DNA from 2 places in the Klebsiella scottii genome. Region 2 is predicted to be linked to the other one. Evidence: predicted binding sites of a transcription regulator. Region 2 holds the regulator's gene; the other holds the start of a gene.

Region 1 (7,538 bases), 540 kb from region 2:
ATCTGCCCGACCATCGGCTGCACCGCGCCGTTCCAGTCATAGTGGCGAACGCGCGGCGTCGGCTGCGTCGGCTGCTGTTCATGCTCAATCGGCCCAGGCTGCGCCGGCACTGCCGGAATGCCCGGCACGGTCGGCACCGTAGGCTGCGGCTGCGCAGGCTGTTCCGGCTTCGGCTGCGCCTCCCCTACCGGCGCGGGTTCCTGACGCTGCCCGACGCACCCGGCAAGGAATATCGCCAGTGCTGTGATCAACGCATAGCGACACATTTTAATCATCACAATTACCTCTTACAGATAAAGATAAAGTCGGGCCTTGTGCGCCCCCAAAATATTCGCGCTACCGTAAAGCGTCACGGATGAGCGTGCGGGCACCGTTATGCTGCGGGCCGGCTCCAGCGGGTGCATCTCCAGTCCTCTGGCGTCATACCAGAAAAATCGGTAATGCACGACGATCGGCTCCTGGCGTTCGTTGAACAGCCTTGAAGTCGCGGTGGCCTGAATCTGTGAGGCGGTGACCTCAGGCGCATCGGCGCTGATACCTGCGGCTAAGACGTTAGACTCCATCACCAGCGTCTGCTGTTCTCCCACCGGAATTTCCGCGTGAGAACCGCAGCCGGCCAGCAGCGCCGCCGCCAGAAGAGTGCCGAAATGAGCTGCGCGCATTGATTAGCCTTTGTGAGCCAGCATTGGACCCAGCGGGCGACCGCCCAGCAGGTGCATATGGATATGGTAAACTTCCTGGCCGCCGTGGCGGTTACAGTTGACGATCAGACGATAGCCATCGTCGGCAAGGCCTTCATCACGCGCAATTTTCGCCGCGACGGTCATCATCCGTCCCAGCGCCAGCTCGTGCTCCGTGGTGACGTCGTTGACGGTAGGAATCAGGATATTGGGGATAATCAGAATATGGGTCGGCGCCTGTGGAGAAATATCGCGAAAGGCGGTAACAAGCTCATCCTGATAAACAATATCCGACGGGATCTCCCGGCGAATGATTTTGCTAAAAATCGTTTCTTCTGCCATGACTGATTCCTTATTAATTTTTATACCGTGCTCTGGCCTGCCTCTGCAGATAAACGCGGATGCACAGGATTCATCTAAGAGTATGAGCGAGTTACTCCCCCTCTTTCAACCCGAATGCACTTTTTCTTACGCGGCGGCGGGCCTGGCTGATGACGGATTAAGCATATCCCGGATCGGGACCCGCCGCCGACGCCGATAAACGCCATTTTGACCGCCATTCTTACCTCTGTTTACACATTAAATATAAATGCGTATATTTCTCATTTGTATTCACTATGTGGTTACAGCGCACTTCAGGAATGGTTCGACCGCGGCCAAAGAGCCTCGGCGTATAACGATTGTCTCCTAATTAAGGGTTAATAATGTCTTTCACTACCAGCTTACGGGATGGTCGCCGCGCGCCGTCTCTACTCGCCGTCGGCATTGCGTTGGCGCTCCACCCCGCCCTCGGCATTGCCGCCGGTACGACCGACGACACCATCATTGTAGAAGGGACAACGCCAGCCGGCGTCGGCGAACAGCAGCAGGATTACAGCGTTAAAACCACGTCAGCCGGAACAAAAATGCTGATGACCCAGCGCGATATTCCGCAATCGGTCAGCATCATCAGCGAGCAGCGGATGCAGGATCAGCAGCTGCAAACCCTTGGCGACGTCATGGACAACACGCTCGGGATCAGCCGCAGCCAGGCGGACTCCGATCGCAGCAGCTATTACTCCCGCGGTTTTCAGATAGACAACTATATGGTTGATGGTATTCCAACCTATTTTGAATCCCGCTGGAACCTGGGGGACGCGCTCTCCGATACCGCGCTCTTTGAGCGGGTTGAAGTCGTGCGCGGCGCCAACGGTCTGATGACCGGTACGGGCAACCCCTCCGCTTCAATCAATATGATTCGTAAACATGCCACCAGCCGGGAATTTAAAGGTAATCTTTCGGCGGAGTACGGCAGCTGGAACAAGCAGCGCTACGTCGCGGACGTGCAGAGCCCGCTGACCGAGGACGGTAACGTCCGGGCGCGCATCGTCGCTGGCTATCAGAATAATGACTCCTGGCTCGATCGTTACAACAGCGAAAAAACGTTCTTTTCCGGCATTCTCGATGCCGACCTTGGCACCTCAACCAGCCTCTCCGCCGGCTACGAATACCAGCGCATCGACGTCGACAGCCCAACCTGGGGCGGCCTGCCGCGCTGGAATACCGACGGCAGCAAGAACCACTACGATCGCGCCCACAGCACCTCTCCGGACTGGGCCTATAACGATAAAGAGTTCAACAAAGTCTTCGTCACGCTGAAGCAGCGCTTTGCCGATACCTGGCAGGCGACCATGACCGCGACGCACTCCGAGGTCAAATTCGACAGCAAAATGATGTACGTCGATGCGTACGTCAACAAAGAGACCGGCATGCTGGTCGGCCCATACGGCAACTATGGCCCAGGCTATGACTACGTTGGCGGGACGGGCTGGAACAGCGGCAAACGTAAAATCGATGCCGTAGATCTGTTTACCGATGGCGGCTTCGATCTGTTCGGGCGCCAGCATAACCTGATAGTCGGCGGCAGCTACAGCAAACAAAATAATCGCTATTTCAGCTCCTGGGCCAACGTGTTCCCGGATGAAATCGGCAGCTTTAATAACTTCAATGCGGGGAGTTTCCCTGAAACGAACTGGGGCCCGCAAAGCCTCGCCCAGGACGACACCACCCGGATGAAGTCCCTATATGCCGCGACGCGCTTCTCCCTGGCCGACCCGCTGCACTTAATTCTCGGCGTGCGCTATACCAACTGGCGTATCGACACCCTCTCCTACAGCATGGAGAAAAACCATACGACGCCGTACGCCGGCCTGGTTTACGACATTGATGATAACTGGTCGACCTACGCCAGCTACACCTCAATCTTCCAGCCGCAGAACGTCCGCGACAGCTCGGGTAAATATCTGACGCCGATCACCGGCAACAACTATGAGCTTGGCCTGAAATCAGACTGGATGGACAGCCGTTTGACCACGACGCTGGCCGTGTTCCGTATCGAACAGGATAACCTGGGGCAGTCTACCGGAACCCCGATTGCCGGCAGCAACGGCGATACGGCCTACAAAACCGTCAACGGTACGGTGAGTAAAGGCGTCGAGTTCGAAGTTAACGGGGCGATTACCGATAACTGGCAGATGACCTTCGGGGCCACGCGCTATGTCGCGGAAGATAATGAAGGCAACGCGGTGAACCCGAACCTGCCGCGTACCAGCGTCAAAGTGTTCACCAGCTATCGTCTGCCGGCGATGCCCGAGCTGACCGTTGGCGGCGGCGTGAACTGGCAGAACCGGGTCTATAAAGATACCGTCACGCCGTACGGTACCTTCCGCGCGGAACAAGGCAGCTACGCGCTGGTTGATTTATTCAGCCGCTACCAGGTCACCAAAAACTTCGCCTTACAGGGTAATATCAACAACCTGTTCGATAAAACCTACGATACCAACATTGACGGCTCGATTGTTTACGGCGAACCGCGCAACTTCAGCATCACCGCCAGCTATCAGTTCTGATTTATCCTCAGCGCTGACCATAAAAAAACCAGGGAGCCAGCCGGCTCCCTTTTTACTCGCTGAATCCATTAAAAAAGGCAGCCATTCGGCTGCCTTAGTCTCCCCACATCACAACTTAGTTAGCGCGGATGTACTCATCCATTTCAGTTTTCAGGTTATCGGATTTAGTCCCGAAGATTGCCTGAACGCCTGAACCTGCAACGACCACACCGGCAGCGCCCAGTTTTTTCAGGCCAGCCTGATCAACTTTCGCTACGTCAGCCACGCTAACGCGCAGACGGGTGATGCACGCATCAAGGTTAGTGATGTTTTCTTTACCGCCGAACGCCGCGATCAGGGCCGGAGCCATTTCGCTGGTTGCGCCCACTTTGCTGTCTTCAGTTGAATCTTCGCGACCCGGAGTTTTCAGGTCCAGCGCTTTAATCAACACGCGGAAGACAACGTAGTACACGATCGCATAGCAGATACCGACAATCGGGAACAGCCACAGCTTACTGCTGTTGCCGGACAGAACGATAAAGTCGATCAGACCGTGGGAGAACGAAGTACCGTCACGCATACCCAGCAGGATACAGATCGGGAATGCCAGACCTGCAAGAATTGCGTGGATAACGTAAAGGATCGGCGCAACGAACATGAAGGAGAACTCGATCGGCTCGGTAATACCGGTCAGGAACGAGGTCAGCGCCGCGGAGATCATGATACCGCCCACTTTCGCGCGGTTTTCCGGTTTAGCGGAGTGCCAGATAGCGATAGCAGCAGCCGGCAGACCGTACATTTTGAACAGGAAGCCGCCGGACAGTTTGCCCGCAGTCGGGTCGCCTGCCATGTAGCGCGGGATATCGCCGTGGAAGACCTGACCCGCCGCATTGGTGTATTCGCCAATCTGCATCTGGAAAGGAACATTCCAGATGTGGTGCAGGCCAAACGGTACCAGGCAACGCTCAATGAAGCCGTAGATACCGAACGCCACAACCGGGTTCTGGTACGCAGCCCACTGAGAGAAGGTCTGGATAGCAGTACCGATCGGAGGCCAGATGAAGGAGAGGATCACGCCGGTGAAAATAGCGGCCAGACCGGAGATAATCGGCACAAAACGCTTGCCCGCAAAGAAGCCCAGATACTCTGGCAGCTTGATGCGATAGAAGCGGTTGAACATGTATGCCGCGATTGCGCCGGAAATAATACCGCCGAGTACGCCGGTATCAGCCAGGTGCTTAGCCGCAATCTCTTCAGCAGGTAGATGCAGAACCAGAGGGGCAACAACCGCCATGGTTTTCACCATGATGCCGTAAGCAACGACCGAAGCCAGCGCGGATACGCCGTCGTTATTGGTGAAGCCAAGCGCCACACCGATAGCGAAGATCAGCGGCATATTAGCGAATACCGAACCGCCTGCTTCTGCCATGACGTGGGAAACGACTTCTGGCAGCCAGCTGAAGTTTGCGGAACCGACGCCCAGCAGGATACCTGCGATAGGCAGCACGGAGACCGGCAGCATCAGCGATTTACCGACCTTCTGCAGGTTAGCAAATGCATTCTTAAACATAATTGAGAGTGCTCCTGAGTATTTGGTACTTTTTTACGTTTTCACGCATTGGCACGGGGGGAGAACCGTGCCGTGGACAGGACATCTAAGCGCCCTTTATTTATTACACAGAGTAAAATAATTGGCGGAATGATTGTTTGACGGCTATCACGTTTCAATCAGTCGGCGTGGGAAAGTTTACATCAACTTACATAAGCTGTATCTAAATGTAACCAAAAGCACGTCACCGCCCCTTTTGTGGCGGTGAACTTTACTCGCTTTAAGTATTAATTACGAGCCTTAAAATAATAGGAAGATCGGCAGGTTACAGGCGGGAGGGGTCGATATGGAACAATCTGGCGAAATTATCGGTGGTCTGCTGCGCCAGCTGCTCCAGCGAAACGCCCTTCAGAACCGCCATGTATTCGGCAACGTCACGAACCATCGCCGGCTGGTTCTCTTTACCACGATGGGGAACCGGCGCCAGGTAAGGCGAATCGGTCTCCACCAGCAGGCGATCGAGGGGAACGTAGCGCGCGGCGTCGCGCAGCTGTTCGGCGTTACGGAACGTGACAATACCGGAAAACGAGATATAGAACCCCATGTCCAGCAATTTACCCGCTGTCTCTCTATCCTCTGTGAAACAGTGTAGTACGCCGCCGCAATCCGTCACTTTTTCTTCCCGCAAAATTGTCAGCGTATCGGCCCGCGCGTCCCGGGTGTGCACAATCACCGGCTTGTTTAGCTCACGACCGATGCGGATATGATCGCGGAAGGACTCCTGCTGGCGGGGCATGGTTTCCGGGGTGTAAAAATAGTCCAGCCCGGTCTCCCCCATCGCCACCACGCCCTCTTCCGCGGCCAGCTGGCGCAGCTCGCCGACGTCGTACGCTTCATCCTGGTTGAGCGGATGCACGCCGCAGGAGAAAACCACGTTGTCACGCCGCCCGACCAGCTCGCGCATCCCGCGATATCCCGGCAGCGTCGTGGCAACGGCAAGGAAGAACTTCACGTCACGCGCAGCGGCTTTCACCAGCACATCGTCCACGTCTTTATGCAGGGTTTCATAATCCAGGCCATCAAGATGGCAGTGGGAGTCGACTAAAAACATAATGTCTCGCTCAGAGGTGGAAAACGGGGAGAACCGCCCCAGGTTGCAGGTAATGTTCCCAGCGCAGAAGGCGCTCGGTTAGCAGCAGTTCGCGGTTGACGCCGACCACGCTCAGCAGCTGCTCGCGGCAGGCGCTGACGTCCCGCGCAATAGCCTGCAGGCGGCTGGCCGGCAGCGCATGCGCCAGCTGGTTTATCAGCGTCCAGGCATCGGGGTTGCTCACCAGGGCGATCCCCTGCTGCCTTTTTTGCGCATCCAGCAGCAGCGATGCCAGCCAGTGCAGGCGAACGGCGGCCTGTTCATGATTCAGAATCGGCAGCAGCGTTAGCCAGTCGCCGTCGGTTAGTACGTTTGCCAGAGTCTGGATTAGCTGCTGCCGGGAGGCCCAGCGGCTCTCCTCAAGCAGTTCCAGCGCCGCCGCTGGCGCATTGGCGCTCAGGCGCAGCGCGGCCAGCAGCGCGTTTTGCTCCAGCCTCACCTCGCGCTCCAGCCACGCCAGACCATAGGATTCAGCAGGCGGAGCAAGATGATACAGGCGGCAGCGGCTGCGCAGCGTGGCCAGCAGCCGCGCCGGCTCCTGGCAGGCGAGGAAGAACCAGGTATTTTCCGGCGGCTCTTCCAGCGTCTTCAGCAGGGCATTCGCCGCCGCATCGGTCAGCAGCGCCGCGTCGCTAATCCACACCACCTTGGCGCCGCCGAGGCGCGAGCGTTCGTAGAGCTTTTCATTCACTTCGCGAACGGCGTCAATGCCGAGGGCGCTTTTTCCCTTCTCCGGCACCAGCGTGTAGTAATCAGGATGCGTACCGGCCTGCATCAGCTGGCAGCTATGGCAGTGGCCGCAGCTTTTGTGTCCTTCCGGCTGTCGGCACATCAGGTAGCGGCACAGCGCGTAGAGCAACGCATCGCCACCCATTCCCGGCAGGGCCTGCAGCAGTAGCGCATGGTGACCCCGCCCGGCCTGATAGCTGGTGACTAATTGCTCGAAAGGCGGGCGTAACCACGGATACCATTTCATGCGCGCTGCTCCGCCACCCACTGGCTGATAACTGCGCGGATATCGCGCGCGACCGCTTCCAGCGGCTGGGTGGCATCAATGGTGCGGATCGTCGGGTCCTGCGCCGCCAGCTCAAGGTAGCGCGCGCGGGTCCGGTTGAAGAAGTCCAGCGACTCCTGCTCAATACGATCGAGCTCGCCGCGCGCGCGCGCGCGCTTGAGGCCCACCGCAGGCGTCACGTCGAGATAGAGCGTCAGGTTCGGACGAAAATCGCCGAGCACCGCGTCGCGCAGCGTCGCCAGCATCGTCTGGTCAATGCCGCGTCCGCCGCCCTGGT
Region 2 (7,538 bases):
AGTGCGGGATGTTCAGCCGTAAATCCGGTGGGATGGGCGGCTACGCCGAGTATGCGTTCGGTAAATCCGGCAACTTTATGGCCAACTATACCTATGGCGTTTCGCTGCTGATTGCCAACGTCGCAATCGCGATCTCCGCCGTCGGCTACGGCACCGAGCTGTTCGGCGCCGCGCTGTCGCCGGTACAGATCGGTCTCGCAACCATCGGCGTGCTGTGGCTGTGCACCGTCGCCAACTTTGGCGGCGCGCGCATTACCGGACAGATCAGTAGTATCACCGTCTGGGGGGTGATCATTCCGGTTGTCGGCCTGTGCGTCATCGGCTGGTTCTGGTTTAGTCCAACCCTCTACGCCAGCTCATGGAATCCGCACCACGTGCCGTTCTTCTCGGCCGTTGGTTCTTCCATTGCGATGACGCTGTGGGCCTTCCTCGGGCTGGAGTCGGCCTGCGCCAACGCCGAAGTCGTGGAAAATCCGGAACGCAACGTGCCGATTGCGGTGCTGGGAGGTACGCTGGGTGCAGCGGTAATTTATATCATCTCAACCAACGTGATTGCCGGGATTGTGCCAAATATGGATTTAGCTAACTCCACGGCGCCGTTCGGGCTGGCCTTCGCGCAGATGTTTACTCCGGAAGCAGGCAAGGTCATCATGGCCCTGATGGTGATGTCCTGCTGCGGTTCGCTGCTCGGCTGGCAGTTCACTATCGCCCAGGTCTTTAAATCATCGGCCGATGAAGGCTATTTCCCGAAAATCTTCTCTCGGGTCACAAAAGTGGACGCTCCGGTTCAGGGTATGCTGACCATCGTGATCATCCAGAGCGGACTCGCGCTGATGACTATCAGTCCGTCGCTGAACAGCCAGTTCAATGTACTGGTAAACCTGGCGGTAGTGACCAATATCATCCCGTATATTCTGTCGATGGCCGCGTTGGTGATTATTCAGAAAATGGCGAACGTCAATCCGGCGAAAGCCAAATCCGCCAACGTTGTGGCCTTTATCGGCGCACTGTATAGCTTTTACGCGCTCTACTCCTCCGGCGAAGAAGCCATGCTGTACGGCTCGATCGTCACCTTCCTCGGTTGGACGCTTTATGGTCTGGTATCGCCACGTTTTGAGCTGAAAAACAAACACGGCTGATACCTGGCGAACCCGGATTATCGGCGATGCGCAGGAGCGGCTGGTGAGGTAATCTGAGTACAGTGATATAAAAAAGGAGCCCTGCGGCTCCTTTTTCGTTTAGGCGTTTTTCAGCACTTCGCTGACAATTTCTACCGCCTCTTTCTCAATCTGCTTGCGATGCTCTTCGCCGAGGAAGCTTTCGCAGTAGATCTTGTAGGCGTCTTCCGTGCCTGACGGACGGGCGGCAAACCAGCCGTTATCGGTCATCACTTTCAGACCGCCGATCGACGCGCCGTTGCCAGGCGCGGCGGTCAGGCGAGCGGTGATTGGATCGCCCGCCAGCGTACTTGCGCTGACCATCTCCGGCGACAGCTTCGACAGCGCCGCTTTTTGCGCGGAAGTTGCCGATGCCTGCAGGCGGTTATAGCTCGGCGCGCCGAAGCGTGCGGCCAGCTCATCATAGTGCTGCTGCGGGTTTTTACCAGTGACGGCGGTGATTTCCGCGGCCAGCAGGCACATGATGATACCGTCTTTGTCGGTGGACCACGGCGTGCCGTCAAAACGCAGGAACGAAGCGCCCGCGCTCTCTTCACCGCCGAAGCCAAAGCTGCCGTCAAACAGGCCGTCAACGAACCATTTAAAGCCTACCGGCACTTCCACCAGCTTACGGCCAAGGTCACCGACCACGCGGTCGATCATCGCCGAGGAGACCAGCGTTTTGCCGACGGCAACCTCTTTGCCCCACTGCGGACGGTGCTGGAACAGATAGTTGATCGCCACCGCCAGATAGTGGTTCGGGTTCATCAGACCGGCCGGGGTAACGATGCCGTGACGGTCGTAATCCGGATCGTTGGCGAAGGCCAGATCAAACTTGTCGCGCAGCGCCAGCAGGCCAGCCATCGCACACTCGGACGAGCAGTCCATGCGGATGGCGCCGTCTTTATCCAGATGCATAAAGCGGAAAGTTTGATCGACATGATCGTTAACGATGGTCAGATTCAGCTTGTAGTACTCTGCGATGCGCTTCCAGTATTCAATACCGGAACCGCCCAGCGGATCGACGCCAAGCTTGAGGCCCGCTTTTTGAATCGCCGCCATATCGACGATATCCGCCAGCCCTTCAATAAACGGCTGAACCAGATCCTGCTCTTTCACGTGGCCGGAGGCCAGAGCAGCATCGAGGGAGATGCGCTTCACGCCCTGCAGGCCGGAAGCCAGCAGTTCGTTAGCCCGGTTCTCCACCACTTTGGTGACGTTGGTATCAGCCGGACCACCGTTCGGCGGGTTGTACTTGATACCGCCATCTTCCGGCGGGTTATGCGACGGCGTAATCACGATGCCATCCGCCAGCGGACCACCATTTTTGTTGTGCACCAGAATAGCGTTGGAAATCGCCGGCGTCGGGGTGAAGCCGTTGTTTTCCTGCACGATCACATCAACACCGTTAGCTGCCAGTACTTCCAGTACGGAAATAAAGGCCGGCTCGGAGAGCGCATGGGTATCCTTACCGACGTAGCATGGACCGGTAATACCGTTCTTCGCGCGATCTTCCGCAATTGCCTGAGCAATCGCCAGAATATGCTGCTCGTTGAAGTTATGGCGACCTGCGCTGCCGCGATGGCCAGAGGTCCCGAACTTCACCGCATGCTCCGCATTGCCTGCTTCCGGCTTCAGTACATAGTACTGGGCAGTCAGCTGGGCGACGTTAATCAAATCACTCTGTTGTGCAGGCTGCCCCGCACGCTTATCGATTGCCATTGCCTGATCCTTCTGATGCAAGGGTGAATAAAGCTAGATCGTGCCGCAAACCTTCTCAATCAACTCCGCGGGGAATTGCATTGACTGCATGATATGTTCAATCATGCTGCATTTACGGCCAGTATTGGTATTGGTAATCACCCACCACGGCGTGCCGGGGACCTGCTTAGGTTTGGTCTGATTGCCGCTTTTCAGCAGGATGCGGGCGTCTTCAGCGAAATAGGTACGCGTACGTCCGTGCAGAGACTCGGTGGCCGCAGCAAACGCTTTGCCGTCCAGCGAGTAAAGCGTCGTCAGTACCAGCATAAAACGGTTTACCGCGCGCTTTTGTTCGGCATATTCATCAGATAACAGCAGCTCGCGCACGGCGCGGACCTTATCCTTCACCGGATTCGCGGGCCTGGCCTCAACAACAGCGGTCGGAGCCGGAGCCGGCGCGGCTTTCGCGACGGAGGTGGCAGTCTGGGAAGCGGCGGAAAATTTCAGCATGCGCCGTAAAATGTCGGATGCACTCTCACCAATATGCTGGGTGTGGCTGGCAATATAGCGATAGAGATCATCATCAACTTCAATTGTTTTCATCTTAATCCAGTGCGATATCTTATTCTGAATACAAGTTGTCAGGATTATAAGGACAAATCCTAACCGCGGATAGCGTCAAACCAGGATGGCGGTAAAACTCAGATAGCTCTGGGTCTTGCAGCCGGATGGCAGAATGTCCAACATAATACCCTAACCCGACGGAGCGAAAAAAAGAACTTTGCCATGAAATTAAATAGCCGCGCGCAATCTGCACAAAATCCGCACAATAATTCCCCTGTGGTCCTGGTTCACGGTCTGTTTGGCAGCCTTGATAACCTCGGTATCCTCGCACGCGACCTGGTCGCCGACTACGATATTTTGCAGGTCGATATGCGCAATCACGGTCTTTCCCCGCGCGATCCGCAGATGACCTACGCCGCTATGGCTCAGGATCTGCTCGACACCCTTGACGATCTTCAGCTGGAAAAAGCGACCTTTATCGGCCACTCAATGGGCGGTAAAGCGGTGATGGCGCTGAGCGCCCTGGCCCCGGAACGCATCGACGGCCTGGTGGCTATTGATATCGCGCCGGTGGATTATCACGTCCGCCGCCATGACGAAATCTTTGCCGCCATTAACGCCGTGACCGCTGCCGGCGCCGCAACCCGTCAGCAGGCGGCGGCAATTATGCGCAAGCATCTGCAGGAAGAGGGAGTCATTCAGTTTCTGCTGAAATCCTTCGTTGACGGCCAGTGGCGTTTTAACGTGCCGGTCCTGTGGAATCAATATAGCCATATCGTCGGCTGGCAGCCGGTTCCCGCGTGGCCGCATCCGGCCCTGTTTATCCCAGGCGGCAACTCTCCCTACGTGACCGATGAATATCGCGACGCGCTGCTGGCTCAGTTCCCTCAGGCCCGCGCGCACGTGATTGCCGGCGCGGGCCATTGGGTCCATGCGGAGAAACCGGAAGCGGTATTGCGCGCAATTCGTCGATATCTCTCCTTTTTAGCGGCATAACTGGCTAAAAACTGCCCGACCGCGCCGCAGAATGCCTGCGGTCGTTGGCGCAGCGGTTCGCCTGATGTATTATGGCGCGCTATCTGTGTCGGCAATGGCCCGACAACTCGTTTCCCCGAAGTCACTCTGAATCATGGCAAAAGAACAAACGGACCGTACGACATTAGATTTGTTCGCAACCGAGCGTCGCCCGGGTAGACCAAAGACCAATCCGCTTTCGCGCGACGAGCAGCTGCGCATCAATAAACGCAACCAGCTTAAACGCGACAAAGTTCGCGGCTTAAGGCGCGTGGAGCTCAAGCTCAACGCTGAAGCGGTTGATGCGCTCAACGAGTTAGCTGATGCCCGTAATATGAACCGTAGCGATCTGATTGAAGAGATGTTGATGAACCAGCTGGCAGCCCTGCATAGCCAGGGTAAAGTCTGAGAAACCTCAAAAACAACACTTTCATGTAGCAGAGTGTGCAGTCGGGTGTGATTGCTGTTTCCGCGCCCTTCCCTGTTCTGCTATGATTGCCGTTATCTGCGGGCATTACGCCACTACCACATCATTAAGTTTCAAGAGGTTATTTTACTCATGGCAATCATCGGCATCTTTTTTGGCAGCGACACCGGCAACACCGAAAATATTGCAAAAATGATCCAAAAGCAGCTTGGTAAAGATGTTGCTGATGTTCACGACATTGCCAAAAGCAGCAAAGAAGACCTGCAAGGTCATGATATTCTGCTGCTGGGCATCCCAACCTGGTACTACGGTGAAGCGCAGTGTGACTGGGATGATTTCTTCCCGACGCTGGAAGAGGTCGATTTCAACGGTAAGCTGGTAGCCCTGTTTGGCTGCGGCGACCAGGAAGACTACGCTGAATACTTCTGTGACGCGCTGGGTACCATTCGCGACATCATCGAACCGCGCGGCGCAACCATCGTCGGCCACTGGCCGACTGCAGGCTACCATTTTGAAGCCTCTAAAGGTCTCGCCGATGACGACCATTTCGTCGGTCTGGCTATCGATGAAGACCGTCAGCCTGAGCTGACCAACGAGCGCGTAGAGAAGTGGGTTAAACAGATTTCTGAAGAACTGCATCTCGAAGAAATCAAAAACGCCTGATCGTTAAACGGCGCTACCTTCGGGTATCGCCGTATTGATAGGTAAAAGCAATAAAACTAATAGCTACAAGTTTTTAACTTTTAATCACATATCTGTACAATGTCCTCTGATTTAACGAGGAGACGTGACACAGTTTGTAGCGTGTGCCTCGTTTTTGACAGCATACAAGGCTCGATGCTTGCGGTTTTCATTTCATCATGGCAGTTCTATAATGAGACGCATTACATCGGGTGATTCTCTGTATTACTTCCGCTAATGGAAGTAGATCGTTTAGCAACAGGACAGATTCCGCATGACTGACAACAATACCGCATTGAAGAAGGCTGGCCTGAAAGTCACACTTCCACGATTAAAAATTTTGGAAGTGCTGCAGGGGCCGGATAACCATCACGTCAGCGCGGAAGATTTATACAAACGCCTGATCGACATGGGTGAAGAGATCGGTCTGGCTACCGTTTATCGCGTACTGAACCAGTTTGATGATGCCGGCATTGTTACCCGCCATAATTTTGAAGGCGGTAAATCCGTTTTCGAACTGACGCAGCAGCATCATCACGATCATCTGATTTGCCTCGATTGTGGCAAAGTGATCGAATTCAGCGATGACTCCATCGAAGCGCGTCAGCGTGAAATTGCCCACCGTCACGGTATCCGCCTGACCAACCACAGCCTGTACCTGTACGGCCACTGTGCAGAAGGCGATTGCCGCGAAGATGAACACGCGCACGACGCGGTGGAAAAATAGTTTCCCGCAGCGTAAGCAGCAAAAAGCCAACCCGCAGGTTGGCTTTTTTTATGCCCGCAAATACGGAGTACGAGGGAAATCAGGGCCGGGTATTGTTGCTGCGGATCTCTTTCCAGATCTGGTCGCAGCGGGCTTTCACCGCCTGATCGTTGCCGGTGCGGGTCGCCAGGATACACTGCTGATAATCCAGCACGCGCACGCTTTCCTGATTAGCGAACTGCTGATGCTGCTTATCCTCTTTAAGAACGTTCAGCACGCTCTGGCACGCCTGAACTTTATCCGGATTCCCTTCTGCCGTATTGATGCAGGCGCTGTAGGCATCCTTCAATTTAGTATCTTCTTTTGGCGCCGGTGACTGCGTACAGGCCACCAGACCCGATGCCATGATGGCGATGAGCAATAGCTTCTTCATAATCAACCTCACGGGCTGGCGGCAGGCTTACGCCCGCCGCTACGGCATCAGAAAATAGTGAACGGGGCAATAACCATAAACTTCACGTCGCGCTCATCCTGGAAGATGTTGCCGTAACCGCCGCTCCAGCTTGGAATATCGGAGTGGTTGTCGTACTGAGTGAAGTGGAGTTTGAACAGCGTTCCTTTCGCCCGGCCGTCCTGCACGGTATACATGGCATCGAGGCTGTAGGCCGACTCTTCCAGACGTTTGTCCGCGTTGTAGTACGCATCGGGCGTCGCCATTTTGCCTGGTTTCGCATCCCACGCGTAAACGTAAGACGCGCCAAACGCCCAGCCCGGCATATTCCAGTTTTTCATGTCGTACATGGCGCCGAAGAACACGGCTTTTTCGCCGTTGGCGTTGAAGTCTGAGCGGTTATCCCACCACACGTCCAGGCGACCGTTAGAGGATGCGTAGGTTGGAGTCATACGCTGCAGGAAGTAGCCCTGCTGACCTTCAGCCTTCACCCAGGTGCCTTCCAGACGCAGGTCCAGCACGTCGGCAACCTTGTAGCCAAAGGTTAGCGCCTGTAGCCAGGCGGTGCCGTCATAAATATCGTTCGCGCCGCCGTTGCTGACCTTATCGCGGGTACCGTAGAACTGATAGCTGGTGCTTAACGGAGCGCCGGCGACGTCAAATTTATAGCTGGCCTTAGCAAAATACTGGTCGATATAGCCTTGAGCCTGGCCAAACGCGGCTTCCAGCACGAGGTCATTTTTAAAATCATATTTGGCGCCCAGAGAGTGCAGATAATCGACTTTCGTCTTCTTATCGTTCTGATAGAACTCATCCATCTCAATGTGCCACGGCGCT

What was found. Region 2 encodes Fur, which represses iron uptake genes when iron is present. Its sites were predicted from a motif close to ATAATAATGAGAACNACTATCAA; they were not measured.
Region 1: fhuE (ferric-rhodotorulic acid/ferric-coprogen receptor FhuE) is a predicted target of Fur. The motif match lies at 1,270-1,292, and genes of this name have one in related genera.

Annotation. Positions count from the first base shown of each region.
Region 1 covers NZ_JARXNI010000020.1:2,164,295-2,171,832, forward strand. The annotation lists gene lpoB (penicillin-binding protein activator LpoB) at 1-266, opposite strand, end outside; gene QFI97_RS17825 (YcfL family putative periplasmic lipoprotein) at 288-662, opposite strand; gene hinT (purine nucleoside phosphoramidase) at 666-1,022, opposite strand; gene fhuE (ferric-rhodotorulic acid/ferric-coprogen receptor FhuE) at 1,385-3,568, shown strand; gene ptsG (PTS glucose transporter subunit IIBC) at 3,684-5,117, opposite strand; gene QFI97_RS17845 (metal-dependent hydrolase) at 5,422-6,207, opposite strand; gene holB (DNA polymerase III subunit delta') at 6,218-7,222, opposite strand; gene tmk (dTMP kinase) at 7,219-7,538, opposite strand, start outside.
Region 2 covers NZ_JARXNI010000020.1:2,706,252-2,713,789, forward strand. The annotation lists gene potE (putrescine-ornithine antiporter) at 1-1,139, shown strand, start outside; gene pgm (phosphoglucomutase (alpha-D-glucose-1,6-bisphosphate-dependent)) at 1,239-2,879, opposite strand; gene seqA (replication initiation negative regulator SeqA) at 2,913-3,461, opposite strand; gene ybfF (esterase) at 3,645-4,418, shown strand; gene ybfE (LexA regulated protein) at 4,552-4,845, shown strand; gene fldA (flavodoxin FldA) at 4,996-5,526, shown strand; gene fur (ferric iron uptake transcriptional regulator) at 5,819-6,271, shown strand; gene QFI97_RS20425 (ChiQ/YbfN family lipoprotein) at 6,351-6,683, opposite strand; gene chiP (chitoporin ChiP) at 6,731-7,538, opposite strand, start outside.